2 regions of the Nitratireductor sp. J20-h4 genome follow, and region 1 is predicted to be linked to the other one. Evidence: riboswitches for the same ligand, from Rfam matches in the RefSeq annotation. Region 1 holds a riboswitch; the other holds the start of a gene.
What was found. A riboswitch is a leader RNA that binds a small molecule or an ion and turns the genes downstream of it on or off. The one in region 1 is predicted to bind cobalamin.
Positions count from the first base shown of each region.

Region 2: linked by a shared signal. The riboswitch ahead of ACT2B0_RS20250 (TonB-dependent receptor plug domain-containing protein) and the one ahead of ACT2B0_RS05575 (CbtB domain-containing protein) in region 1 are both predicted to bind cobalamin.

Region 1 covers NZ_CM165557.1:1,140,727-1,154,892, reverse strand. The annotation lists gene ACT2B0_RS05610 (tyrosine phosphatase family protein) at 1-34, opposite strand, end outside; gene cobD (threonine-phosphate decarboxylase CobD) at 31-1,095, opposite strand; gene cbiB (adenosylcobinamide-phosphate synthase CbiB) at 1,094-2,071, shown strand; gene ACT2B0_RS05595 (cobyric acid synthase) at 2,055-3,515, opposite strand; gene cobO (cob(I)yrinic acid a,c-diamide adenosyltransferase) at 3,550-4,164, opposite strand; gene cobU (bifunctional adenosylcobinamide kinase/adenosylcobinamide-phosphate guanylyltransferase) at 4,165-4,680, opposite strand; gene ACT2B0_RS05580 (CbtA family protein) at 4,673-5,386, opposite strand; gene ACT2B0_RS05575 (CbtB domain-containing protein) at 5,400-5,579, opposite strand; cobalamin riboswitch at 5,616-5,817, opposite strand; gene ACT2B0_RS05570 (LysE family translocator) at 5,903-6,496, opposite strand; cobalamin riboswitch at 6,602-6,802, shown strand; gene ACT2B0_RS05565 (DUF1636 family protein) at 6,841-7,296, shown strand; gene cobW (cobalamin biosynthesis protein CobW) at 7,293-8,330, shown strand; gene cobN (cobaltochelatase subunit CobN) at 8,350-11,700, shown strand; gene cobG (precorrin-3B synthase) at 11,697-13,028, shown strand; gene ACT2B0_RS05545 (precorrin-8X methylmutase) at 13,025-13,657, shown strand; gene ACT2B0_RS05540 (precorrin-2 C(20)-methyltransferase) at 13,654-14,166, shown strand, end outside.
Region 2 covers NZ_CM165557.1:4,175,747-4,189,912, reverse strand. The annotation lists gene ACT2B0_RS20300 (endonuclease/exonuclease/phosphatase family protein) at 1-993, opposite strand, end outside; gene ACT2B0_RS20295 (carbonic anhydrase) at 1,288-1,995, opposite strand; gene ACT2B0_RS20290 (cupin domain-containing protein) at 2,423-2,881, opposite strand; gene ACT2B0_RS20285 (alpha/beta fold hydrolase) at 2,924-3,709, opposite strand; gene ACT2B0_RS20280 (NAD(P)H-dependent oxidoreductase) at 3,730-4,296, opposite strand; gene ACT2B0_RS20275 (acyl-CoA dehydrogenase family protein) at 4,353-5,552, opposite strand; gene ACT2B0_RS20270 (helix-turn-helix transcriptional regulator) at 5,860-6,612, shown strand; gene ACT2B0_RS20265 (YtoQ family protein) at 6,665-7,108, opposite strand; gene ACT2B0_RS20260 (helix-turn-helix domain-containing protein) at 7,307-8,212, shown strand; gene ACT2B0_RS20255 (amidase family protein) at 8,264-9,658, shown strand; cobalamin riboswitch at 9,730-9,932, shown strand; gene ACT2B0_RS20250 (TonB-dependent receptor plug domain-containing protein) at 10,127-12,067, shown strand; gene ACT2B0_RS20245 (ABC transporter substrate-binding protein) at 12,118-12,936, shown strand; gene ACT2B0_RS20240 (FecCD family ABC transporter permease) at 12,933-13,934, shown strand; gene ACT2B0_RS20235 (ABC transporter ATP-binding protein) at 13,931-14,166, shown strand, end outside.

The sequences.
Region 1 (14,166 bases):
CGTCAAGCCGCGAGAGTGGACAGACCCAGATCATCGTTTCTCCGCCTCTTTGGCCGGATCGGCAGGCTGGTTTCGCGCGGACCAGGCTGCAAGCGCGGCCTCGAGCCTCGGCCAGGCGTCGTCGCCGGGCAGGCCGATCCGCAGGCAATCGGGTCGCTCTGCGAAGCGACGGATGTACAGGCCGGAAGCGCCCAGCCATGCAAACAAGTCCGGCGCGGCCGGATCGCGCACGAAGGCAAAAAGCGGTGTTCCGCCGCTAGGCTCGATTCCGGCTGCGGCAAGCAATGCATCGAGACGCGCGCGCTCGGCCCGCAACCGGGCGCGCATCCGCGTCTGCCAGGCCCGGTCTTCCAGCGCCCGCAGGCCGATCTCGAGCGCCGGACCGGAGACCGCCCACGGACCAAGCCTAGCGGCCAATCCAGCCACAAGGTCCGGCGCGCCGAGCGCGAAGCCGAGCCTGATACCGGCAAGGCCGAAGAATTTCCCGAACGAGCGCAGGACGACGACCCCGCCTGCCCCGCAGCCACCGGCGAGACTATGCTCGGCGGGCCCGACATCCATGAACGCCTCGTCGACGACCAGCAACCCGCCTTTGGCGCGCATATGGCCGGCAAGCGCGAGCAGGGTTTCGCGCGCAACAGAGCGGCCGTCCGGATTGTTCGGATTGACGATGACGGCGAGGTCGGCGTCAAACAACGCGCCGACGGACGACACCTCCTCGACCGCGTGGCCGGCAAGGCGCGCGCAACGCGCATGTTCGGCATAAGTCGGTCCGAGCACCCGGGCGCGGCCGGGAGGGACCTGCCGCATTACCAGCGGCAGCAAGGCCTGGGTTCCGGGCGCCGGTACGACGGCGACATCTGGCCCGGCGCGATAGGCGCCGGCGGCGACCGCCGCCAGTTCGGCGATCCGGCCCGGCTCGGGCAGGCGCGAAAAAGCGGTGGCCGGCAGGTCGAAAAGCGGATAGGCGTGCGGGTTGATGCCGGTCGACAGGTCGACCCACGGCTGCGGCGCGTCGGCAAACAGCGCCCTTGCCGCGTCGAGGCTGCCGCCATGATCGGAAACCGCGGTTTTTTCAGCCCGTTGCAACGCCATGTTCTTGTCCATCGCCTTTCTGTCGCTGCTTGTCGAGCGCGCCACCGGCTATCCCGACCGCCTGTTTACGGCGATCGGTCATCCGGTGACCTGGATCGGCGCGCTGATCGAGCGTCTCGACCGGCGCTGGAACCGGGAGACGGACAGCACGGCGCGTCGTCGACAAGCCGGTTTGGCTGCGCTGGTGACGATTGCAACGCTCGCCGGCGGCGCCGGGCTGGGCCTGCAGGCGCTGCTTATGACCCTGCCCACGTCCATAGCCGTCGCGCTCGCGGCCTGCCTGGCGGCAACGCTGATCGCGCAAAAAAGCCTCGACGATCATGTCGCGGCCGTCGCCGACGCGCTGGAAACCGGCGGGCTTGACGCCGGACGGGCGGCGGTGTCGCAGATCGTCGGGCGCGACCCCGACACGCTCGACGAGGCCGGGGTGAGCCGCGCGGCGATCGAAAGTCTGGCGGAAAATTTTTCCGACGGCGTCGCCGCGCCGCTCGTCTGGCTCGCGCTCGCCGGCCTGCCGGGGATCGCGATCTACAAGGCGGTCAACACGGCCGATTCGATGATCGGTCACCGCACGCCACGCCACGAGGCCTTCGGTCGCGCCGCCGCCCGCTTCGACGATCTGATCAACCTGCCGGCCTCGCGGCTGACGGCGCTGGCCATCGTAGCCGCCGCGGCGCTTCTTCCCTCGGTGTCCGGCCGCGACGCCTTGAAGGCGGTCCGGCGCGATGCGAAAAACCACCACTCGCCCAATGCCGGATGGCCGGAGGCGGCGATGGCCGGCGCGCTCGGCCTGGCGCTCGCCGGGCCGCGCACCTATGGCGGGCATGTGGTGGACGACGCGGTGATGGGCCGAGGCGGCCGCCGGGGCGCCGACGCGAGCGATATTCGCCGCGCGCTTACCCTTTACCGGTGGGCGGATGCGCTGTTGATTGTGTCGACCGGCGCGCTCGCCGTGTTGGTCAGCGCGCATTTTTGATCAGCCCGTCAATGTCGAGATGGGCCTCCATATGGTCGGCCAGTCCGTCGAGCGCGGCCTCGACGCCGCCCTCGTAATCAAGCCCGGAGGCGGCGCCACCAAGACGCTCCAGCCAGGCGGCGCGCTGGCGATCGTCGGCGAACAGGCCGTGTACATAGGTGCCGGCAACGCGGCCGTCGGGCGCGGTGGCACCATCGGCCCGGCCGGCGATGGTGGCGAACGGCCGCGCGGCGTCGGGACCGGCGGTGACGCCGATATGCATTTCATAGCCGTGAAAGGAGACATCGTCGGCGGTGTCGCCACGCACCTCGACCAGAGATTTTTCGCCGGTCAGGCGGGTGTCGACGTCAAGCAGGCCGAGGCCTTCGACCCGTCCGGCCGGTCCTTCCACGCCGTCGGGATCGTCGATGGTGCGGCCGAGCATCTGGTAGCCGCCGCACAGGCCGAGCACGAAACCGCCGCGCCGACGATGCGCGGCGATATCGACATCGAAGCCGGCCGCGCGCAGGGCGGCCAGATCGGCGATCGTGGCCTTGGAACCGACCAGCAGCACGAGGTCGGTATCGCCGGGAACCGGCGTGCCCGGCCACAACCGTGTCAGCGCCACGTCGGGTTCGGCCTCGAGCGGGTCGAGATCGTCGAAATTGGAAATATGCGGCAGAATAGGTACCGCGATCTTCACCCGCCCCCCGGCGCGGCTGCGCCGGTCCTTGCCGGTCAGCGCCAGCGCGTCCTCCGCCGGCAGGCGGTTCGCATCGGCAAAATGCGGCAAGAGCCCGAAGGCGGTCCAGCCTGTGCGCCTGGCGATTTCGTTCATGCCGTCGACGAACAGGGCCGGATCGCCGCGAAAACGGTTGACGAGAAACCCGACGACCAGCGCGGCGTCGGCCGGGTCGATCACCGCTTTGGTGCCGACCAGGCTGGCGATGACACCGCCCCGGTCGATATCGCCGATCACCACCACCGGCACGTCGGCGGCGCGCGCGAAGCCGAAATTGGCGATGTCGTTGGCACGCAGATTGGTTTCGGCGGCGCTGCCGGCGCCCTCGACCAGGACGATGTCGGCCTCCTGCTTCAGACGCGCGAAACTGTCGAGCACGGCCGGCAGCAGGCTCTGCTTGACGCCCTGATAGTCGGCCGCGCGCGCGGTGCCCCGGACCCGGCCCTGGACGACGATCTGCGCGCCGGTCTCGCCCTGCGGCTTCAACAGAACCGGGTTCATGTGCACGCTGGGCGTGACGCCGGCAGCGCGCGCCTGCAAGGCCTGGGCGCGGCCGATCTCGCCGCCGTCGGCGGTGACGGCGGCGTTGTTCGACATATTCTGCGGCTTGAACGGACGCACGCGCAGGCCGCGCCTGGTCAGAGCGCGGGCCAGGCCGGCCACGACCAGCGTCTTGCCGACATCGGAGCCGGTGCCCTGGAACATCAGCGCACGTACCGTCATGATGGCGTGGTCCGGGCCGGACGGTCAGGCATTGCTAGAACTCGATGCCCTTTTGCGCCTTCACGCCGGCGGCGAAATGGTGCTTGACCTGGCCCATCTCGGTGACGAGGTCGGCGGCCTGCGTCAAAGCGGGCTTGGCGTTGCGGCCGGTGACGACGACATGCAGATCGTCGCGGCGGGCTTGCAGCGTCTCCACAACCTTTTCAAGGTCGAGATAGTCGTAGCGCAGGGCGATGTTGAGCTCGTCGAGAATGACGAGGCCGATTTCGGGATCAGCCATCAATGCCTCGGCCTTGGCCCAGGCGGCCTCGGCGGCGGCCACGTCGCGCTTCAGGTCCTGGGTCTCCCAGGTGAACCCCTCGCCCATCGCATACCATTCCACCTTGTCGCCGAAAGTCAAAAGCGCGTCCTTCTCACCGGTGTGCCAGGCGCCCTTGACGAACTGGACGACGCCGACCTTGCGGCCGTGGCCGAGCATGCGCAGCGCCAGCCCGAAAGCCGCCGTCGACTTGCCCTTGCCCGGGCCGGTGTTGACGATCAGCAGGCCCTTTTCGATCTTTTTCGACGCCACTTCGGCATCCTGGACCGCCTTGCGCTTTTCCATCTTGGCGCGATGGCGCGCGGCCTCGGTTTCGCTGACTTGTTTCATCTATTTCACCCGCATCGGCAGTCCGGCGACCATGAAGACGACCTCGTCGGCCACGGCCGCGACCGCCTGGTTGAGGCGCCCGGCCGCGTCGCGAAAACGGCGGGCGAGCGCATTGTCCGGCACGATGCCGAGACCGACCTCGTTGGCGACGGCGACCCAAAACCCGCGCGGGGCGGCAAGGGCCGCGACAAGACGGGCGGTCTCGGCTTCCACGTCCTGGCCGGCCAGCATCTGGTTCGACAACCACAAGGTCAGGCAGTCGACCAGAACCGGGCCGTCGGCCTCCGGGGTATCCAGCGCACCGACGAGATCGAGCGGCGCATCGTGCGTCGACCAGCGTCCGTCGCGCCGGGCCCGGTGTATGGCGATGCGCTCGCTCATTTCGGCATCGAAAGCCTGCGCGGTCGCCAGATAGGTCCAGGTCGGCGGTTGCGCCTCGATGCGTTTTTCCGCGTGCGCGCTCTTGCCGGAACGCGCACCGCCAAGCACCAGGATCAGCCGCCCTTTGTCAGGCAAAGCGCGTCCGCGCATTGTCGGCGCGACCGAAGAAGCGCGGCCGCAGGGCACCGACCGCCGCGCCCAGCACCAGCCAGAACACGAGGTTGGTGACGGTGACGACAACGACGAAACGATGATGCAGATCGGCCGGAACCGGCGATTCGTGACTGACCGGCTGCGGCGCGCCGACCAGATGCGGCGCCACGATCAGCGCCACCCCGACAACCGCCCACAAGGCCGAGGCGCGAAACGCGATCAGCGCCAGGCCGGCCGCGGTCGCGGCGATGGTGGCGATCCACCAGACCTGCCGCGCCACGAGGTCGGCCGCCGGCATGGCCGGCAATTCGGGCGGCAGGCCGAGGCCAGGCGCCAGGGTGAACACGGCGAAACCGGCAAAACCCCAGACGAGCCCCTGACGCCAGCCGGCAATGCCGCCGGCGAATTCAGACGCCGCGACCAGCAGAAGCCCGAAACCGATGCCGGTGACGATTGCTGCAAGCGCGGTGTAAAGATTGCGTTCCATCCCGTCGGCCGGCGCCCAGGCTTCCGCGCCTGCCTCTTCGGAGGCGGCGGCGTCGCCATGATGGCCGCCGCCGGCGCTCTCGAAAGTCTCGGCCTGGAGAATCAGCGGCACGGTCGCGTAGACCTGCATGGCCGTCAGCACAAGCCCGGCCAACAGCCCAGCGAGCGCCGCGACGAACACGACGTTACGAAGATCGGACATGTCGGATCACCCGTTAGTGGCAGGGAAAAGCCATGGAGTGACGATAGTCGTGGGCGGCGTTGTGGACCGCCTCCATCGGGGCGAAGCCCGAAACCGCGACAACGAAAAGTCCGAGCAACGCGGCCATCGCCAACGGCATGGCGCGGGATCGGGTCGAGGCGGAAGCGCCCAAGGTCGTGGTGTTCGAATTCATGTCCTGTCCTTTCGCCCTCCACCCGAGGGCCTTGGCATTGCGTTCACGACGACGGCAGGTTTCCTGGCTTGCGGCTCGACGCTCCCTGCCCGCCTTCCCGAAGCAGCGCTTCAGTGGCCTTTGGGGTGGAGCTTGCCGCCTACAGTTGCGGGGGCAGCCGCGGATTTGGGCACGAGACCCGCACCGCATTCCCTTGTTCTCTCGGGAACCATCGACAGCCGCAGTCATAACGCAATTCGAAACGGGCGCAAACCTCAATTCTCCCGCTTCGCTGTCCCGATGCCGACATGACAGCCCGGAATCGGCGTCGGCGTGCCAGGTGTTCACATGCGGAACGCGAGCGCGACCGACAGGATCAGCATCGCGGCGAAAGCAATGTTGATGACGCGATTAAGCCTAGGCCGGCGCAGAAACCGGGTCAGCAACGCGCCGCCGGCGAGCCATGCCGTGTTGACCAGAGCAAGGATGACGAGCAGCAGTCCCGCCTTGATGAACGCGTCGACGATGGAAGAGCCCCCAAACAGAACGAAGCCGGAAAACATCGCCGCCATCGCGGCGTAGGCCTTGGGGTTGAGCAGCGAAAGCACGATCCCGTCGCCGAGCGAGGGCGCACGCCCGGTCTGCGGCGCCTTCGACATCGGCGGGGCGGTGGCGATGCGCCAGGCCAGATAGATGAAATAGGCAGCGGCGGCGGCCGTCACCACGGGCGAGAGCGCGGGCACGGCCAGGACGATGGCGATCATGCCGCTCGCCGTCAGCGCCATGACAAGCACCATGCCGACGAGAAGGCCCGTCATGTAGCCGAGGCCGCGCCGGGCACCGAACGCCGCTCCCGCCGCCGCGAGGCTGAGCGTATTGGGACCCGGACTGCCGGTCAGCACCAAGCCGGCGACGAGAAACCCGATCAAGTCTTCCATAGTGTGCGTCCGTTGCGATCCAGGCGGGATCGGCAGGGTCCTACAGCCGCGCCGTGCCGGCAAGCGGCCATGCAGGCCTTGCATTGACAGCCCTGTCGCTCACGGCCTAAATGCCGGCCTGACGGTTCCCTTCCACGCGGAAGGGCTAAGAGGGAACGCGGTGCGAAGCGACCGGCTTCAACTCCGCGGCTGTCCCCGCAACTGTGAGCGGCGAGCTTCGCGTCGATTGCCACTGGATTTGTCCGGGAAGGCGGCGCGGTGCGGCGACCCGCAAGCCAGGAGACCTGCCGTCGCAACAGCAATCCTAACCGTCCGGCGGGTGACCCGGGCAAGGAGTTCGATGATTGACCTTCGACGACAGGACTGATTCGTCCGCGACGGACCCGGCCGCAACGGTAGACGCGCCGACGCCCGCCATAGCGACGATCCTTGTGTGCAGTTCGTGCCGCGGCGCGGACGGCGCCGACGACCGGCCGCGTCCGGGACATTTTCTCGCCGAGGCAGCACGCGCGGCCAACGAGGATGCCGACATCCGGATCGCTGAGGTCGAATGCCTGGGCAATTGCAAGCGCCGGCTGAGCGCGGCGCTGTTGTGCGAGGGCGCCTGGAGCTACGTGTTCGGCGACCTCGCGGTCGAAAACGGCGCCGACCTGGTGGCCGGAGCCAAGCTCTTCCAGACCTCCGATAATGGCCTCATGCCCTGGCGCGGACGGCCCGAATGTCTCAAGCGCGGGCTGGTTTCCAGATTGCCGCCCGCAACCGCCATCGCCCCTGCCGCAACCCAAAAGGTTTCATCATGACTGCTTCCGCCGACCGCGTCCCCTGCACCGTCGTCACCGGTTTCCTCGGGGCGGGCAAGACGACGCTGATCCGCAACCTGATCGAGAACGCCAACGGCCGGCGCATCGCCATCATCGTCAACGAGTTCGGCGATGTCGGCATCGATGGCGAAATCCTGAAAGGCTGCGGCATCGAGAACTGCCCGGAAGAAAACGTACTCGAACTGGCCAATGGCTGCATCTGCTGCACGGTCGCCGACGATTTCGTGCCGGCGCTCGACCAGATCCTGGCGCGCGAGCCGAAGGTCGACCATATCCTGATCGAGACCTCCGGCCTGGCCCTGCCCAAGCCGCTGGTGCAGGCGTTCCAGTGGCCGGCGATCAAGGGGCGGGTGACCGTCGACGGCGTGGTGGCGGTGGTTGACGGGCCGGCGCTCGCCGACGGCCGGGTCGCCGCCGACATGGACGCACTCGCCGCCCAGCGCGCGGCCGACGAAACACTCGACCACGACGATCCGGTCGAGGAAGTGTTCGAGGATCAGGTTGCCTGCGCCGACCTCGTCATCCTGTCGAAGAGCGACCTGCTTGACGAAGCCCAGGCCGGCCGTGCCCGCGCGGCGGTGGAGCGCCACCTTGCCCGCGCCGTCAAGATCGTGCCGGCGGCCAACGGCAAGGTCGATCCGTCGGTGCTGCTCGGGCTGGGGCTCGCCGTCGAGGACGATATCGAGAACCGGCACACGCATCACGACGGCATGCTCGACCACGAGCACGACGATTTCGACACGCATGTGATCGAGCTGCCCGCGATTTCCGACCCCGACGCGCTCGCGCGCCGGGTCACGGCGGCGGCGGAAAATACCGGCGTGCTGAGGCTCAAGGGTTTTGCCCATGTCGAAGGCAAGCCGATGCGCCTGCTCGTTCAGGCGGTGGGGCCGCGCGTGTCGCATTATTACGATCGCGCCTGGGCACCAGACGAGGCCAAAGGCACGCGCCTGGTGGTGATCGGGCTGAAAGGCCTGGACCGCGACGCGATCGAAAAGACCCTGGCGGCATAGGAGGACGAACAGCAGCGCGATGCACATCCTCGCCACCAGTTCCGCGACGCTCGACGATCTGATCGAGCCGGTCGACCTGCGCCAGGCGCCGGCCGACATGGTGGCGCTGTCGTTCACCGACAGCGATCTTTCGGCGCTGGCCTCCGCCTGGCGGGCCGAAGGCGAGGCGGTGCCGTCGCTGAGGCTCGCCAGCCTGCGCGAGCTGCGCCACCCGATGTCGGTCGATCTGTGGCTCGACAGCGTCGCCGCCCAGGCGAAGGTGATCCTGGTGCGGATTCTGGGCGGGTATGACTGGTGGCGCTACGGCTGCGACCGGCTGGCAGAGATCGCGCGTCAAAAGGGCATCGCGCTGGCGCTGCTGCCGGGCGAATGCCGCGAGAGCGACGAGCGTCTCGCCGCACTGTCGACGATCGCTCCCGAGGAACAGATCGGCCTGCTCGCCTATTTCCGCGAGGGCGGGACGGCGAATATGCGCGCGCTGCTGCGCCGGATGGCCGTGCACGCAGGCCACGACATCGAGGCGGACCCGGCGGCACCGCTGCCCAAGGCCGGGTTCTATCTTCCCGGCCTCGGCGCGGTCGATGCCGTGACCGCGTTGGCCGCGCGGCCGGACGGCGCGGCGACGGTGCCGCTGCTGTTTTACCGTTCGATGCTGCTTGCCGAGGATGTCGCGCCGATCGACCGGCTTTTCGAGGCGATGGCCGCGCGCGGGATGTTTGCCCTGCCGCTGTTCGTGTCGAGTCTGAAGGATCCGGCGGTCCGCGCCTTCGTCTTCGATACGACACGGAAGCAGGCAGCGCGCGCCATCGTCACCACAACCGCCTTTGCCAGCGGCGCGGAACCCGATGCCGAAACGCTGTACGACACGCTCGGCGTGCCGGTTTTCCAGGCGGTGATCGCCACGACGCGGCGCGAGGCCTGGCAGAGCGGCGCGCGCGGCCTGGCTCCGGCCGACCTTGCCATGCATGTTGTCCTGCCCGAACTCGACGGGCGCATCCTCGCCGGGGCGATCTCCTTCAAGGACACGGTCGAAAGCGAGGATGCGCTCGCCTATCGCGGCCAGGTCAACAGGCCCGAGCCCGACCGGGTGGCGGGTGTCGCGGACCGAATCGCGGCCTGTCTGAGGCTCCAGGCGACGCCGCGCGCAAAACGCCGCATCGCCATTCTGATGCCCGATTATCCGGGCGCGGCCGGGCGCACCGGCTACGCCGTCGGCCTCGACGTGCCGGGCAGCGTCCTGACCATGCTCGCCGACCTTAAGGCTGCCGGCTATGACGTTAAAAACATTCCGGAAACGCCGCGCGATCTGCTGCGGCTGATCGAACGCGGCGAAGAGGCTGTGTCGGCCGAAACCTATGCGCGCCATTTCGAAACGCTGCCCGAGGCCGCGCGTGTGGCCGTGGAGGCGGCGTGGGGCCCCTCGCCCGCCGACGGATCGGAGGATTTCGGCTTTCGCGCCGCGACGTTCGGCAATGTCACGGTGGCGCTCGCCCCCGATCGCGGACGCGCCGAGGACCGCCGTGCCGACTATCACGACCCGGCCCTGCCGCCGCGCCACGACTTGCTTGCCTTCGGGTTGTGGCTGCGGGAGCGGCAAGGGTGCCATGCACTTATCCATGTCGGCGCGCACGGCACGCTCGAATGGCTGCCCGGCAAGACCGTGGCGCTGTCAAACGCCTGCTTTCCCGAGATCGTCACCGGCGGCCTGCCGGTGATCTATCCCTTCATCGTTTCCAATCCGGGCGAGGCCGCGCAGGCCAAGCGCCGTATCGCGGCCGTCACCATCGGTCACCTGCCACCGCCGTTGACCGGTGCCGGCCTGTCGCCCGAGCAGCAGGAACTGGAGCGTCTGGTCGACGAATACGCCCAGGCCGACGGGCTCGACCGGCTCCGGCGCGACCGTCTGGCCGGGCTGATCGTGGAGAAGGCGGCGCAAAACGGTCTTGCCCCGCAGGCCGGGGTCGCAGACGCCGACGATCCCGACGCCGCGCTGATGAAGATTGACGCCTGGCTGTGCGACCTGAAGGATTTCGCCGTCAAGGACGGTCTGCACATCTATGGCCGCGCGGCCGCAATCGACGACGAACCAATCCGCCATGCCAGCGCCGGCGCCGAACGCGACGCGCTGATCGCAGCCCTCGACGGGCGCCATGTCGCGGCCGGCCCTGCCGGCGCGCCGGCGCGGGGCCGCACGGACGTGCTGCCGACCGGCCGCAATCTCTACACCGCTGATCCGCGCACCATGCCGACGCCGACCGCCTTCGAGCTCGGCCGGCTGGCCAGCGAGGAAGTGCTGCGGCGCTACTTGCAGGATCACGGCGACTGGCCGCGCTCGCTGGTGATCGATCTTTGGGGCAGCGCCAGCCTGCGCACCGGCGGCGAGGAAATCGCGCAAGGGCTGGCGCTGATGGGCTGCCGACCGCAATGGGACGCCGCCACAGGCCGGGTGACCGGCATCGAGGTCTTGCCGCCGGCGCGCCTGGGTCGGCCGCGCGTCGACGTCACCTTCCGTATTTCCGGCCTGTTCCGCGACATGTTCGCGACCCAGATCGCGCTGCTCGACGCCGCCGTCGCCGCGGTGGCCGCGCGCGAGGAGGCGGCCGGCGACAATCCGCTCGCCGAGGCAAGCCGCGGCGGCGGCGCACGGCCGCAGCGGATTTTCGGCTCCTCGCCCGGCGCCTATGGCGCGGGCATCGAAGGCCTGCTTGCCGGCGGCGCATGGGCCGAGCGTGCCGAGATCGGCAAGGCGTTTCTGGAGGCGACCTCGCACGCGTTCGGCGGCGCCGAGGGCGAGGCCATGGCGGCGCCCGGCGCCTTCGCCGAACGCGTGGCCGACGCCGCGCTGCTGATCCATACCGGCGACGATCCGGGCCGCGACATTCTCGAGGGCTCGGCCGACGTCGCCTTCATCGGCGGTTTCGCCGCCGCCGCGGCCGCGCTCGGCAACAAGGCCGATCTGATCGCGCTCGATACGACCGATCCGGCTAGGCCGCGCGCCCGGTCGGTGGCGGAAGCGGTGACGCGCGTGGTGCGGGCGCGTGCGGTCAATCCGCGCTTCATCGCCGGCCAGATGCGCCACGGCCCGCGCGGGGCGGCCGAATTCGCCGAGACGGTCGATCGCCTGGTCGGTTTTGCCGAGACCACGGCGGCGATACCGGGCAGCCTGATCGAGGCCGTGCACGAAGCCTATCTCGGCGACGCGCAGGTGCGCGCCTTTCTTCTCAGGGAAAACCCGGCCGCCGCGCGCGCGATCGCCCAGCGCTTCGCCGATGCGCGCCGGCGCGGCCTGTGGCATCCGCGCCGCAACGCCATCGACGACGACCTCGCCGCCCTGATCGCGGAAGCGCGCGCCGGGGAGCAGGCGGCATGAACGCTTCCCAACGGCGCGGCGCCTGCCCGTCCCTGAGCGCGCCGATGGAAACCGGCGACGGGCTGCTTATCCGGCTGCAGCCCTTGCAGGGCGGGGTGAGCCCGGCCCAGCTTGCCGGCCTCGCCGAGGCCGCGGCGCGCTTCGGCAATGGGATGATGGAGGTCACGGCGCGCGGCAGCCTGCAGATCCGAGGATTGACCAGCAGTTCAGCCGGCGATTTCGCCGCCGCCGTCGACCGGCTCGGCATCGCCGTGCGAGGCGGCGTGCCGGTCGAAACCGGACCGCTCGCCGGCCTCGACCCGAGCGAAGCCGCCGATCCGCGCCCGCTGGCAGAAAAGATCCGCGCCGGCATCGCCGCATCCGGCCTGGCGCCGAAACTGGCACCGAAGATTACGGTGATCGTCGATGGCGGCGGGGCGCTGACGCTCGGCGACCTGATCGCCGATCTGCGCCTTACGGCGCTGGGTGCGGGTTGCTGGCGGCTTGCGGTCGGCGGCACGGCGGCGCGCGCGCGGGTGGTCGGCGTCGTGACCGGCGAGACCGCCCACGCCGCGATCGTGACGCTGCTTGAGACGATCGCCGCCAAGGGAGGCGCTGCGCGCGGGCGCGATCTCGCGCCCGACGAGCTGGCAGGCGCGCTGCGCGACCTCGCCATCGCTAAAGCAGCCGAGACAGATGCCCTCGCCCCTGCCCTGCCGGTCGGCCGGTTTGCGCTGAAAGGCGATCGCATAGCGCTCGGCATCGCACTATCATTCGGCCAGGTCCATGCGGGCGCTCTCGCCGGGCTCGCGGACGCGGCCGGGCGCGCCGGCATTGCCGAAATCCGCTTCGCGCCGGGGCGCGGCCTGATGTTGCCGGCGCCGGCCGACGCCAAGATTTCGACCGTGCGGCAGGCTGCGGAAAAACTCGGCTTCGTTGTCGAGCCCAGCGACCCGCGCCTGTCGGTCGTCGCCTGTGCCGGCCGGCCGGCCTGTGCCGCCGGCCGTTACCGGACCCGCGAGACCGCAGCCGCGATCACCAAGGCGGCGGCCGGCCTGCTGGACGGCTCGCTGCGGCTGCATCTTTCGGGTTGCGCCAAGCGCTGCGCGCAGCCGGCGCGGCCCGGCTGGACGCTGCTCGGCGGCGACGCGGCCCGCACGCTGACCACCGACACGGCCGACACATACGAAATGCGCGGCGAGGTCGCGACAGGAGAAGAAGCCGGCGCATTCGCACGCTTGACGGCGGCCTTCAAGCGCCACAGGAAGACGGGCGAAACAGCCGCCGCCTTCCTGGCCCGCCAGGACGCTTCCACGCTTACCACTTGGCTTCGCCGGGACCCGACATGACAACGACCGACTATATCCGCGATGGCAACGCGATCTACGAACGCTCCTTCGCGATCATTCGCGAGGAAGCCGACCTGAGCCGGTTTTCCGACGCCGAGGCCGACGTCGCGGTGCGCATGATCCACGCCTGCGGGCTGGTCGAGGCGGCCACGCATTTTGCCTTCGCGCCGGGTTTTGTCGACGCCGCGCGGGCCGCGCTGGTGGCCGGGGCGCCTGTCCTGTGCGACGCGGAAATGGTGGCGCACGGGGTGACGCGGGCACGGCTGCCGGCCGACAATGCCGTTATGTGCACGCTTCGCGACGCACGCACCCCCGACCTTGCAAGACAGATCGGCAATACGCGCTCGGCGGCTGCGCTGGAACTGTGGCGCGACCGGCTCGACGGCGCGCTGGTGGCGATCGGCAATGCGCCGACGGCGCTGTTTTACCTGCTCGACATGATCGCGGGCGGTGCGCCGAAACCGGCCGCCATCATCGGCATGCCGGTCGGCTTCGTCGGGGCGGCCGAATCCAAGGACGCGCTGGCGGCGAACACGTTCGACATTCCCTATGCGATCGTGCGCGGCCGTCTGGGCGGCAGCGCGATGACGGCGGCCTGCGTCAACGCGCTTGCGAGGGCGGGCCTGTGACCTCTCCTCGCCCAGGCCGCCTGATCGGCGTCGGCACCGGCCCCGGCGATCCCGAATTGTTGACGCTCAAGGCCGTGCGCGCGCTCGAAAACGCCGACGTGGTGGCGCATTTTGCCAAGCGCGGCAACAATTCCAATGCGCGGCGTATCGTGGCCGATTTGCTGCCGCCGGATGTCGCCGAACTGGCGCTGCTTTATCCGGTCACGACCGAGATCGAGAAGACCGAGGCCGCCTATCGCCGCGCGATCGACGGGTTTTACGAACAGGCCGCCGCCAGCGTCGCCGAACGGCTCGACGCCGGCCAGACCGTGGCCGTGCTGTCGGAGGGCGATCCCCTCTTTTACGGTTCCTACATGCATCTGCATGTGCGGCTGGCCGAACGCTACCGGGCCGACATCATCCCCGGCGTCACCGCGATGTCCGGCGCATGGTCGCAGACCGCTCTGCCGATCTCGCAGGGCGACGACGTGCTGACGGTGCTGCCCGGCACAATGGCCGAGAGCGAGTTG
Region 2 (14,166 bases), 1.4 Mb from region 1:
CGGTTGGGGGTGGCTGTCCGCGTCGGGCTCGGAGCACAGCACCAGATCGAAGGAGACAGGGAAGTGGTCGGACCCGCACGGCGCCAGCCGCCGCATGCCGACCAGCCGGAACTCGGCGGAATGGAACAGATGGTCGAGAGGCCAGCGCAGCAGCGGGATGCGGGCATCGAAGGTGGAAAAGACAGACCGGCCGATACGCGGATCGAGCAGGCGGCTGACCCGGCGAAACCGGCGGGTGGTCGTCGACCAGGCGACGTCGTTGAGGTCGCCGGTGACGATCACCGGCAATGTCTCCTCGCGCACACGAAGCGCGACCAGCGCGGTTTCCCCATCGCGCCCCGTGGTGCCGCGGTGCGGCACCGGCGGTTCGGGATGGAGGGCATAGAGCCGGAAGCGCCGGCCAGCCTTCGTTCGGACCGTCGCCACCACCGAGGGCACGTCCTTGGTCAGCAAACACTGGAGCGCGATGTCGGCGAGCTCCAGACGGCTTGCGACGATCATGCCGTAGCTGTTGTTCTGCGGGCGCGACACGACATGCGGATACAAGCCGGTAAGCGGCGACAGGGCGGCGGCCCAGCCATCGTCCACTTCCATCAGCACCAGGATGTCGGGTTCGGCGCGTTCCAACTCGGCCAGCATGGCCTGGCGTTGCCGGTTCGACATCTTGACGTTGGCGACGACGAGACGCAAAGCGTCGCCGTCGTGCCTGGTCGGGTCGAAGCCGGTTGACTGTTTGCGCGCAAAGGGCGTGAATTCCGCGATCAGCACCGCCTGAACGAACGCCACCGCCGCCAGCAGTGCCAGCAGCCCCAGCCAGATTGCCGTCCGCTCGGCGAAGAACGGTGCGGCCGCGATCAACGCGAGCGCCAGGGCGAGATATTGCTGGCGCGGAAAATCGCCGACGCGCACAAGCCCGTGCGCGACCGGCAGGAATGGAAGCACCGTTCCGGCGAGAAGAACCGTCGCAAGCAACAGATAGATCGCGAGCGCCATGGTCGCCTCGTGCCCTCCCGCACCGGAACCAGCATCTTGCGCGGTCCGCATGCCGCTGCCAAGCCCGATGGCAACGGTGCGGGGCGCGATTCGTTCCCGATCGCTAAGTCCAGGCGGTCGCCATACGGCCGGAGCCGGGATCGAGCGGAGCCTGGCGATACAGCCGGGTCATGGAGGAATTCGAGCCACAAGCCGTGTCGACCGGATGGACGGCCACCGGCCCCGATCACGATCCCGCGTCATGATGGCAAATTGCTGCCGCGCGATCGTGATCGGAGCCGATCTTGGAAGGTGCTACAGGAAATCGACCTTGCCGGTCGCGATTTCATAAACGCCGGCGACGGCCTTGAGCCGGCCCGACGCGCTGAGGTCGGACAGGATCGGCGCGGCCGTCTGCGCGGCCTCGGCGTTGAGCTTGGCGTTGCGCGCGGTCGCGGCCGCCAGCAGGTCGCTCGAGCCCTCGGCGATCGCCTGCTCGACGGCAGGACGAATGGCGTTGACCAGGCTCGGCAGATGGCCGGGCGGCAGCGTGTCGTCCTGGACCGACTTGATCGTCGCGTCGACCGCGCCGCAGGACGTATGCCCCAACACGACGATCGTCTTGATGCCGAGAACGGCCGCGCCGTATTCGAGGCTCGCCAGGCCCTCTTCGTTGATGAAATTGCCGGCAACCCGCACGACGAACAATTCGCCGGGGCCCTGGTCGAAGATCAGTTCCGGCGCCACGCGCGAATCCGCGCAGCTGACGATCGCCGCGAAGGGCTGCTGGCCGAGCGCCCGGTTCGACCGGCCGACGGAGTGATCGGTGTTGATCGGCGCGTTCGCCACATAACGCGCATTGCCGTCGATCAGGCGCTGCAACGCTTCATCGGGCGTCACCGGCGCGGACGCGGTTTCCTGCGCATGCGCGCGGGAGACGAACGGCGCCGCGATGGAAAGCGCCAGCCCGCCGGCGAGCAGATTGCGCCGTCCAATGGTCTTCGTGTCGGCTTTGCTGCACATGTGGATCTTCCTTTTGAGTATGTCTTTGGTTTCTGGAAATCATATTAAGCGAATTTGCGCCTTGCCTCGATGGAGGCGGGGTAGATCCCGGCCCGGCGGAGCATTCAGCCGGCCGGCGGGAGCGGCCTCATTTCGGGTGGGTGCTGGTGATCAAATGGCGGTCCGGCGTGAACCGGACGGCATTCTGAAACGCGTTGACTGGATGGATCGTGAGGCGCATCGGGCCTTCACCTCGTCTTTGCGCCGGATTGCAGTGGCGTTCGGTTGCCCTGACTGAACCCTTTACCTGTCGTGGTGTTACTTTTTCCTCAATCCGCTGTTGCCTTCACGGTTGTATCCCGGCGAGACAAGACGGTTTCCAGACGCGCGGGGCGGATGACCGTACTCGCGCGCCGGGTTGCGTGGCGGACGGCGCCCGCCCGAGAAATCATGCGGCCGGCGGCGGCAGGAAGTCGACCTCGTGCTCGGCGGCGATGCGCACCACCTCCGCCGGGTCGGGAACGTTGTGGATGCGCGCGAACAATTCCTGAAGGGAACGCCGCGGCGTCACCCAGAACAGGCTGGTGGCGGTTTCGTCGCCCTTGTTGAAAATGCCGTGCGCGATGCCCCTGGGCATGCGCACGAGATCGCCGGGCCGAGCCTGCTCTTCCTTGCCGTCGAGCCAGATCGTATAGACGCCGCCAAGCACGTAGACGAATTCGTCCTGCGTCGGGTGCACGTGCGGCGGCACGAAGGTTCCCGACGGAAAGACGGCATGCCAGGCCATCGAATCCGCCGCGGTCTGCTTGAGCGTGTAGGTCTGGCCGAGAATGCTCCACACCAGGCCGTTCGTGGCCTCGTCCTTGGTGGTGATGCCCGCAGGCATGGTGTCGGTGGGAAAGCTCATGTGCTGACTAGCTCCGCTGTGTGTCGTGATTCTGGAAAAGGCTCAGTCGCCCAGGAAATCGGTGACGACCCGCGCCGCTTCGGGGGTTTCCTCGAAAACGAGATGGCCGGTCGCGGCGACCATGTGCGTTCGGGCATCGGGCAGCCGGTCGGCCCAGCTTTGCGCCTGCGCCGTCGGGCGCAGCCGGTCCTCAGCGCCCCACAGCAACAGGACCGGCATGGTCAGGCGGTGCAGCCAGCGCGACAGCAAAGGGTTGCCCTGGATGTCGTCGCCGACAATCCGCTGCGCCGCGCCCATCTCGCGTCCCAGCGCCGCCTCGAACACCGGGTCCGGCCCGGACGGTAGATACGGCAGGATCCGCGCCGGATCATGGGCGAGATAGGCCGGCATTTCCTGCGGTTCCAGCGCAAACAGGTTCGGGGCCGGCGCCTGCGGGTCGACCAGTCCCGCCGGCGCCACCAGAACCAGTCTGGAAACGCGTGCGGGCTGGCACAGGGCGAGCTCGGCCGCGATCCAGCCGCCGAGCGAAAAGCCGACTAGGTCTATCGCTCCGAGTCCGAGGCTGTCGAACAGGTCGAGATAATGCAGAACGTAGTCCTCGATACCGTCATAGTCGGGGCTGTCGGCCGACAGTCCGAAATTCGGATGGAACGGGATGATGACCCGATGCGAGGCGGCCCATTGCCGGGCCATCTCGAAGCCGGTGAAGGTGCCGGTTCCGTGCAGGAAGACCAGCGGCGGGCCGTCGCCGATCTCCAGCAGTTCAGTGCGGATGCCGTTGATCGTCCGGCTCGTGCGGGCAAAACCCCGCAGATGGGCGTCTTTCATGATGGCTTGCTTTCCTGTTTTCATGCGGCCGAAGCCCTGCGATGGTCGAACTGCCTGGCGAACTGCTCCGCGGCGATGCCGATCCGCGCCGTCAGCGGCGCCGGCAGCGGCCGGCCCGGCTCGAGTTCGGCCGCGCACGCATAGACGGCGGTCGGCACGGTCCGGGCCTCGAAGAAGCCGAACAGCGGGCGAAGCTGATGTTCCACCATCAGCGAATGGCGCATGCCCCCGCCCACCGCCGTCAAGAGTACCGGCCGGTCGCGCAACGCACCCGGCGCGACCATGTCGAAGACGTGTTTGAACAGGCCGGGGAAGGAGCCCTGGAACACCGGGCAGCCGATGATGATGCCGTCGGCTGCCTGCAGTTCGGCCAGGAGCGCGCGGGCGCGCGGACCCATCGCCTCGGGCCGTGTCGAGCACAGATCGGGCACCACGTCGGCCAGGTCGTGGATGACCGGGTGCAGGCCGTGCGCGCGCCGCAATTCGCCGCCGACGGCCTCGACCAGCGCGCAGGCGCGGGCCGGACGCCAGGTCGTGCCGCAAAAGCCGACGATCCGCGGCGCACGCTGGGCGGGCTCGGCATTCATCGGCGTTCTCCCGGCAAACGTCTCTCGGCCATGCGGCGGGCGGTGGAGGTCGGGCGTCATCCCTTGATGCCGAAGACGGTCCACTCGGCGTTCTCGCCGGTTGAGCCGAGCAGGGCGCGCCCGCATTCCTCGACGATCTGGTCGGCCATCAGAATATGCTGGGTGCCGGCGTGGATGTCGCGATAGACGCGTTGCATCGGGGTGGCGTGCAGGGAGGCGCCGCGCGCGGCGCGATGGGCGAAAGTGGCGACGTCGGAGATCACGTCGTGCAGGTGGCGCAGGCACAATTTGGCCATCGTCACCGCCTCGAGCGGCTGGGCTTCGCCCTTCATGGCGCGCGCGTCGATGGCGAGCCACGTCTCATAGGCGAGCGCGCGTGCGGCGCGGTAGCGCGCCTCGGCCTGCGCGAACTGGAACCGGAAGCTCGGGCTGTCGGCCGATTTGCCGAACGGATCAGTGCGCTCGACGATCACCTTGGCCAGTTCGTCGAGGACGCGACGGCCGACGCCGAGTGCCCAGCTCGTATGGCCGAAGGCGCTGAGCCCGGCCAGGCCGAGACCGCATTGCGGACCGCCGCGCAGCGGCACCGTGTCATCGAACTTGTAGGTCATCGTGGCCGGTACGAACAGCTCCTCCTGCCCGTCCGGCAAGGTGTAGTCGTAGCTGCCGGTGGCGCGCAGGCCGAGCACGTCCCAGTTGCCGAGCAGCTTGATCGTGTCGCGGGGATGGTGGGTGATGATGATCTTCGGGCCGTCTTCGCCCATCACCATGTTGCCCTCCTGGTCGGTGATGAAGCAGCCCGTGTGGATCCATTCGGCGTGATGGATGCCGCTGCCATAGGCCCAGCGGCCGCGGATCATGTACCCGCCGTCCACCGGACGCGCGAAACCGCGCGGCACGCCGTTGCCGGCGATCGTGATGTCTGGCCCGTTGGCGAACACGGTGGCGATGCCTTCGTCGGCGATGAAGGCGGCCATCATCATGCCTTCCATGTTGTTGACCATCGTGCACCAGCCGACCGAGGCGTGCGCGTGCGACAGGCGCTCGACGACGCGCATCATCTCGACCAGCGTCGCGTCGCCGCCGCCGACGGCGGCCGGGTACATCATCGTGTAGAGGCCGGAGCCGCGCATCGCGGCCACGACATCGTCGGTCAGGTGTCCCAGCGCCTCGGCCGCGCCGGCACGCTCCTCCACGAGCGGCAGAATCTCGTCGACGCGTGCGAGGTAATCGCGTTGCTTGGGGTGGACGTTCATCGATCTGCGCTCCCTATGAAATCCGTGGCGCGGAGACCCGATTGCCGCCGCGTGACTGTCGTCGGGGTATCGCCGGCCGATCGCTGCATACGTGGTCGGCACGGCGCCCGATGCGACAACCATGCTGGCGGCTCGCGCGCTGCGACAACCCCCGCGTTCGGGGGGGTAGGTGCCGGCGACGCGGCGCGATATGATGACATGCTCGACTGGTCAAAGCCTGCGCGCGACCAGCCGGAGGGGCGGCCTGGGAGGGGCGGTTCGGGCGATCGGACCTGATGAGGAGGTCGATGTCGGGAGGACGGGAGGAATGCAGGCTCCGCGCGTAACGGAGGCGGTGCTGGCCGACTGCGTGGCCTCGATCGCCTGCAGCGGTTCCATGAGCGAACTCGGGCATGCCTGCCAGCGCGCCGTCAGCCGGCTCGTCGGCACGCCGACGCTCGGGTTCTACCTGCTCGACGGCTCGATGCCGGTGCTCAAATACAGCCACCACGTCGATCCCGGCATGCTCGACGACTATACCGACCGGCTGGGCGCCAACGACCCGCTGATCGAAAGCCTGCATCAACGGCCCGTGGCGACCACCGGCATGTCGATCTATGGCGACCGCCACTGGCGTCACAGCGAAATGTTCCGGCTGCTCAGGCGCTGGGGTTATGACGGCAATCTATGCGGTCCGTTATGCCTCGACGGCGAACTGGCGGGGATCCTCTACACGGCCGGCCCCGGTGACGGCAGCGGCTCCGACGAGCTGGTTCGCATGCGCATGGACATTATCTGCCGCGCGAGTTCGATGGCGCTGGACCGGATCGCCGAAAGCGGTTTTACGCCGTACGCGCCGTCGGGCGGCGGTGTCGAAGCCGCCCTTGCACCCCGCTCGGCCGAGGTCGCGCGGCTGGTGCGCCTGGGACGCAGCAACAAGGAAATCGCGCGCGCCATGTCGATCTCCGAAAACACGGTGAAGGAGCACGTGGCCAATCTCCGTCGCCGTTTCGGCGTCCGCAACCGGACCGAACTGGCCGCCCGGCTATCGGCTCAAGCAAGCCGCGCCGCGCCCGCCTGAGACGTCTTCCGATCCGGGGCGCGCGTTTTGCCGGCGATGGCGGCAACCTGCCTCAAAGGGCGCCGGTGACCAGGTAGCGCAGCGCGCGCGCCACTTCGGCGGGGGTGCGGGCGACCGCGTTGGCGGCGGTGTCGACCTCCTTCAGCGCGTGGTCGAATTCGGGCGGATGCAGCACGATGATCGGTTTGCCGAGCGCTGCCGCATAGCCGGCGTCGAAGGCCGCGTTCCACTGCCGGTATTTTTCGCCGAAACACACCACCAGCACGTCGGCGCGCTCGATGCCGGTGCGGATGCGCACGGCGTTGAGCAGCGCCCCCTTGCGGTCGTGCCAGAACTTGTCGCTTTCGGCGCCGAAGATTTCCACGCCGCAATCGTCGGAGGCATCGTGGTCGGTCACCGGGCCGAACCAGTCGATGTCGAGGCCCTCGCAGGCCGTCACGATCGTCTCGCGCCAGTCGGTATGGATCTCACCGGCCAGATAGACGTTAAGCTGCATGGGAACCTCCGGTTCGGTTTCGCTGGATGATGATGACGTGTGGCCGAACGGCTATCACGAACAAGCCATATCCCGCAGCATACATTGTCGAAAATATTCCCGCTGCGTCCGGCGCACACTCGAAGGTGGGCCGGCATCCAAGCCGGCCGCGCGCTTTACGGGCTTTGATCGGCGGCGATTTTTCCGTAGTGACTGGCAATGTCAGCCCCATCCGACAGGCATGCCCGCAATGCCGCCAATATCGCCCGCGCCTGCGCGGCGATCGAGCGTGACCTGACTGCCCGCCACCGCATCGCCGACCTGGCCAGGGATAGCGGAATGGCTCAGCACCATTTCCAGCGCCGCTTCGCGGCGGCCACGGGCGAAACGGTCGCCGGCTATCTCCGAGCCAGGCGGCTCGAACGCGCGGCGATCGCGCTCTGCCAAACCGACGCGCGCATTCTCGACATCGCACTCGATTGCGGGTTCGAGACCCACGCGGCGCTGACGCGTGCCTTCAAGGCGCATTTCGGCATCACGCCCGATGCCTTTCGCCGCGATGGGCTCGATTCGGCCCTGTGCGGCGCGCCGCCGCGTCCTTTCCTGAGACCTGTCGAGGTCCAATCGTTCGCCATGGCCTGCGATCTGGTGGAGATGCCGCAGCAATGGCTGTGCTGGCGGCGGGCGACCGGCATGATCGACGGGCGCTACTTCCCCGACCTGGCTGCGACACGAGCCGCGTTCGGCGAGCTGGCGCGCATCTTGGGCAAGGACGAGGCGGCTTTCGCCGCCGGTTATGCCCAAGGTCCCGCTGCCTTCGAGGATCAGAGTGCCGTCGCCCATTTCGGTGCGCTTTTCGACACCGAGCGCAGCCTGGCCTGGGCGGAGGGGCGGACGGGGATCGAGGCCGGGCTCTACGCAATCTTTCCCCATAACGGGCCGCTGAACACGCTGCACCTGACCTGGCATCGCGCCGCGCGCGTCGGCCTGGGCCGGTTGAAGCTGAGGCTGCGGCCCGGATGGATGGTGGAAACCTATCTGACCTCGCGGACCGAGGCGCCGGGTGCAGCGCTGAGCGCGCTTGTCCACCTTCCGATCCACAAAAGCACGATCGGGAAAGCCTAGGCCGGTCGGCGGGGCTTATCCAACGGGGCGAACGCAGCGTTGGAGAAGACCATGACCATCGACCTACCCGAAATCCTGACCCGCCCTTTGCGCGAGACCGTCGCCGGGCTCGCAAACGAAGCGACGCGCGAAGCCCTCTACCGCGCCTTGCGCGCCCGACGCGAAGACGTCGAACCGGTCGTCAACGCGTTCGAGGCCCGTCGCGAACAGTCGCCCCGCACGGCGAAAGGGCCGCTGAACGGCCTGCCTGTCACGGTCAAGGACCAGATCGCGGCCGGGGGGTGGCCGCGGACATTCGGGCTCGAGCGTCCCAGCCGGCGCGCGGACCGGGCGAGCGCGACGATCGTGGCCAGGCTGGTCGGGCTCGGCGCCGAGGTGACCGGCAAGACCGCGTTGCCGCCCAACGCGCTCGATTTCCAGACGTTCAACCGCCGTCGCGGCCGTACCAGCAATCCGCACGATCCCCGCTTCACCGCAGGCGGCAGCTCGGGCGGCGGCGCGGCGGCGGTGGCGAGCGGCATGAGCCTTCTCGATATCGGCGCCGATCTTGCCGGCTCGCTTCGCCTGCCGGCGGCATGGTGCGGCGTGACCTCGCTCACCCCGACCGAGGGCGGCTGGCCTTCCGACGGCATGCTGCCCGGCGGACAGCGCCTGCAACACTTCGCGCGGATAGGGCCGATCGCGCGGCGGGTCGACGATCTCGCCTTTCTCTGGGACTGTCTTGCCAGAGCCGAAACCGGAAAAGAAACGTCGGGATCGTACCGGATCGGCCTGTGGACGCCTGATTCGCCCCCGCCGATGGAGGCGGCGGCCCGCACGGTCTGGGACGGGTTTTCCACCCGGCTCGCCGCCACGGGCGTTAACGTCGAGCCCGACCCGATGCGTCTCCTGTTTAAACCCGAGAGCTACCGGCTTTTCGGCGAGATCATGGGCTACGAGACCGGTGCGCTGATTCCAGCGCCGATTCGCTGGCTGCTACGGCGCGACCGGAGCCCGGCGCGGCGTTCGCCGGGTTTCCTCGCCCACGTTCATACGGGATATCGCAGGGACGGTGCGCGCCATGCCGACAATCTGGCGCGCATGGCCGTAGCGCGGCGCGAGGCCGCCGCGCGTTTTGACGGCGTCAACGCGCTGGTGCTGCCGGTCACCGGCCTGTGTGCGTTTCGACATCTCGACCCGAGCTCGGACAGGGCCGGGGTGCGCGACTACGCACAGCGCTTCGACACCGCCGCCGGTCCGCTCTTCTATTTCGACGCACTGACCCGCTTCACCGTTCCGGTCACCTTGCTGGGGTGGCCTGTGGTCACACTGCCGATCGGGCGCGATGCGAACGGAATTCCGTTCGGCGTCCAGGTTGTCGGCAAGCCGGGCAGGGAGCGGGCGCTGCTCGATCTCTGCGCCACGATCGAGACGCGCCTCCCGGCCTATTCGGGCACGGAACGATGAGCGAGAACTTTCCGATGGACCACGCCGGAGTTCTCCGCGCACGCGCTTGACAAGCTTTTGCTGATATCTCTAGGGTCGCGCACGGAACTGGTTCCGCCCTCGGGCGGATGAAAAGGGAACACGGTGAGGCCGCATGCCGGCCAAATCCGTGGCTGCCCCCGCAACTGTAACCGTTGAGCCCGCTTCCATGATGCCACTGGCCGTTCGCGGCCGGGAAGGCGGAGCCGGGCGACGAGACGGAAGTCAGGAGACCTGCCAGGACCGGTCACCCATGCCAGGACACGGGGTGTGTCCAGGCGCGGCCGTCCGTTGCGGTGACATTCGATGAAGTGTTGCCGCAGCCGGGAACGGCCGAGGGGTGAGGACGCCTATGTTTGCCGATCTGCCCAAGACCGATCTCCGCCTGCGGTTGATTGATGCCGCGCAACGCCATGCCGCGTTGCGCGACCAACCGCACAAGGGACAGGTATGGTCAGGAAATATATCGTTGCCGGCACGCTGGCATTCGTCGGGCTGACGGGCGCACAGGCCGAGGAACCGGCGGATGCCGACACCGAGATCACCAAGCTCGACCGGTTGCTGATCAGCGAAGGGCGCACGCCTGTGGAGGCCGAGAAATCCGGCCGCGCCCATACGGTGATTTCGGGCGAGGCGCTGGAGGAAAACCGGGTGCGTTACGTCGCCGACGCCCTGCGCATGGTGCCGGGCGTGGCCGTGTCGCGTACCGGTTCCTATGGCGGCCTGACCCAGCTGCGCATGCGCGGCGCGGAGGGCAACCACGTGCTGGTGATGATCGACGGCATCGAGATGAGCGAAACCTCCTCGGGCGAGTTCGATTTCGGCAGCCTTCTGGTCGACGACATCGAGCGCATCGAGGTGCTGCGCGGCCCGCAGAGCGCATTCTGGGGCTCCAACGCCACCGCCGGCGTGATCAACATCATCACCAAGCGCGGCGAACGCAACGGATTTTCGACCTCCATCCGCTCCGAGGCCGGCACCGACGGCACCTGGCTCGGCGGTCTGTCGATGCGCGGCGGCGGCGAGAATTACGACGTGGCACTGTCGGGCCTGTTGCGCAATACCGGCGGCTTCAACGTCTCCGATTACGGCACCGAACGCGACGGCGACCGCAATGCCACGCTCAACGGCCGTTTCACGGTCGACCTGACGCCCGCGCTCAGCGTCGACGGCACGCTGCGTTACGTGGACCGCAAGAGCGACCTCGACGCACAGGATTATGGCTGGGGCAGCCCGACCTATGGCCAGGTGCTCGACACCGACGACCAGGTCGCGAGCCGCGAACTGTTCGGCTCACTCGGCGCGACCCATGTCGCGCTCGACGGCGCGCTGACCCAGCGCCTGCGCTTCACCGGCAGCGACACGTTCCGCGAATATTCCGCCGGCGGCGCGGTGACGTCGTCCAATTCGGGCGGCCGCTATAACGGGCTTTACCAGGCGAGCTGGGAATTCGACACGCCGAGCCTGCTGGAAGCGCGCCACCGGCTCACCGGCGGCTATGAGTGGGAGCGGGAAACCTTCCTGCCCTCGCATCTGGCCAACAAGCTCGCCCGCTCCACCAATTCCTTCGTCGGCGAATATCGTGGTGAGTTCCTCGACCAGTTTTCCGTCAATGCCGCGCTGCGGCGCGACGACAACGACGCCTTCAGCGACGCCACCACCTATAGCCTCAGCGGCGCCTGGCGCATTCCCGGCATCGACACCCGCCTGCATGCCTCGCTGGGCACCGGGGTCACCAACCCGACCTTTTTCGAGCAGTTCGGGTATCTGCCGACCCAGTTCATCGGCAATCCGGGCCTGCTGCCCGAAGAGAGCTTCGGCTGGGATGTCGGCGTCGAGCAGGGTTTTTTCGGCGGCATGCTGATCGTCGACCTGACCTATTTCAATCAGGATCTCACCAACGAGATCGCCACCGCCTATGACGGGCCTTTGCCGACGCCGGTCAATCTCGATGGCCGCAGCGAACGCCAGGGCGTCGAGGTCGCCGCCACGGTCGATCTCTTCAACGGCTTCACCGCGACGGCGAGTTACACCTATACCGACGCCACCGAGCAGGCGGTGGCGGGCGGGCCGCGCCTGGTGGAGGTGCGTCGGCCAAGACATTCGGGATCGCTGAACGCGGCCTATCGTTTCTACGACAACCGCGCCCGCGTCTTCGGCGAAGTCGTCGTCAACGGCGAGATGCTCGATCTCGACTTCTCGACCTTTCCGTCCTCCCGTGTGAGGCTGAAGCCCTATACGGTGGTCAATGTCGGCGGCAGTTTCCGCTTCAACGAAACCGTCGAGGGGTTTGCCCGTATCGAGAACCTGTTCGACGAGGAGTATGAGGACGTGCTCGGCTACAACGCCCAGGGCCTGGTCGCCTTTTTCGGTCTCAAGGGCAGTTTCTGAGCGCGATGACGCAACGGCTTTTCCTTTGTCGATGGCTCGGGGCGGCGTGCATGGCCGCCCTGACGATTTGCGTGTCGGCGACCGCGCACGCCGCGTCTGCACCCAAACGCGTCGTGTCGATGAATCTGTGCACCGACCAGCTTGCCATGCTGATCGCGGATGAGGACCAGCTCCATTCGGTCTCGCATCTGGCTGCCGATCCGGGCGCCTCGGTGCTTGCCGGGCGCGCCGGAGCCTATGTCGTCAATCACGGCCTGGCGGAGGAAATCTTCCTGATGCGGCCGGACCTGGTGATCGCCGGCACCTACACGACGCGCACGACCGTGGCGCTGCTGCGCCGGCTCGGCTTTCGCGTCGAGGAGTTCGCGCCGGAAACCGGGTTCGACGACATCCGGCAAAACATCGCCCGCATGGGCGCGATTCTGGGGCGGCGGGACCGGGCGGCGGCGCTGACGGCCGCGCTCGACGCCGGGCTGGCGGCGCTGGCAGCATCGCCGGCGGAGGGCTCGGTGGCGGTCTATTCCTCCAACAGCTACACGGTCGGGCCGGGCTCGCTCGCCGACGCCGTCATCGCCGAAACCGGGCTCGACAATATCGCCGCGGCCCTGGGCATTTCCGGCGCCGGCCGGCTGCCGCTGGAAAGTCTGATTGCCGCCGATCCCGACCTGGTCGTCACCGGCGCGCAGCGTTTCGACGACCCCGCGCTCGCCCAGGAGAATTTCCGCCATCCGGCCTTCCGCGCCTTCGCCCGCCAAATCGCCGAGGTCGACATACCCGACAAATACTGGCTGTGCGGCGCGCCGTTCACGCTGATTGCCGCGCGCATTCTCAAACAGGCCGCGAGAAGGCTGGAGGCGGGGCAGGAATGAGCGAGCCGGCGCGTTACCGCCTGTTGCTGGCGCTGCTCGGCGGCGCGACGACGCTGCTGTTGGTCCTGTCGCTGACGGTCGGGCCGGCGGCGATCGGTTTTGCCGATTCGCTTGCCGCGCTCGTCTCCGGCGATGGCGGCGCGATTGTCCTGATCATGCGCGAAATACGCCTGCCGCGCGCGCTGCTTGGCCTGATGATCGGCGCCACGCTCGGCCTTTCGGGCGCCGCGCTCCAGGGCTACCTGCGCAATCCGCTGGCAGAGCCGGGGCTGATCGGCGTCAGCGCCTCGGCCTCGCTCGGCGCCGTGCTGGCGATCTATACCGGCCTGTCGGCCGCCTTTCCGCTCGCCCTGCCGCTGTCGGCGCTGGCGGCCGCGGTCGCGGGCGTGCTCGTCGTCCAGGCATTGGCCGGTATGCATGGCGGCACGCTGACCATCATTCTGGCCGGCGTCGCTGTGTCGAGCTTCGCCGGCGCAATGACCTCGCTGGCGCTCAACCTGTCGCCCAACCCGTTCGCTGCGCTCGAAATCCTGTTCTGGATGCTGGGCTCGCTCACCGACCGCTCCATGGACCATGTCTGGCTGGCCGGCCCGTTCATCCTCCTCGGCTGGGCGATGCTGGCCATGCTCGCCCGGCCGCTCGACACGCTGACGCTGGGTGGCGACGCGGCATCGAGCCTCGGCGTCGACATGCGCCGGGTACGTTTCCTGGCCGTTTTCGGCACCGCGGCCTGCGTCGGCGCGGCGACGGCGGTGGCCGGCGCGATCGGCTTTGTCGGCCTCGTCGTGCCGCATCTGCTCAGGCCTCTGGTCGGCGCGCGCCCGTCAAGGCTTTTGCCGGCATCGGCACTCGGCGGCGCGTGCGTCCTGATGGCGGCCGACATTCTGGTGCGGCTGATCGCGCCCGGCCGTGATCTCAAGCTCGGCGTTCTGACGGCGATCGTCGGCGCGCCGTTCTTCCTCTGGCTCATCTGGCGCAGCCGCGGGAGGCTGGCATGAGCCTGCTTGCCCTGTCCGGGATCGGGGTCGCGCTTGGCGGGCGCGACGTTCTCGGCGAGGTGTCGCTGCGCGTCGGCGAAGGCGAATTCGTCGGGCTGATCGGGCCGAACGGCGCCGGCAAGTCGACCCTGCTGCGCGCGGCGCTGGGACTGGTTACCGCGCGCGGCACGGTGGAGATCGGCGGCATGCCGGCGGCGGGGCTGTCGGCGCGGGAGCGCGCCCTGCGCATCGC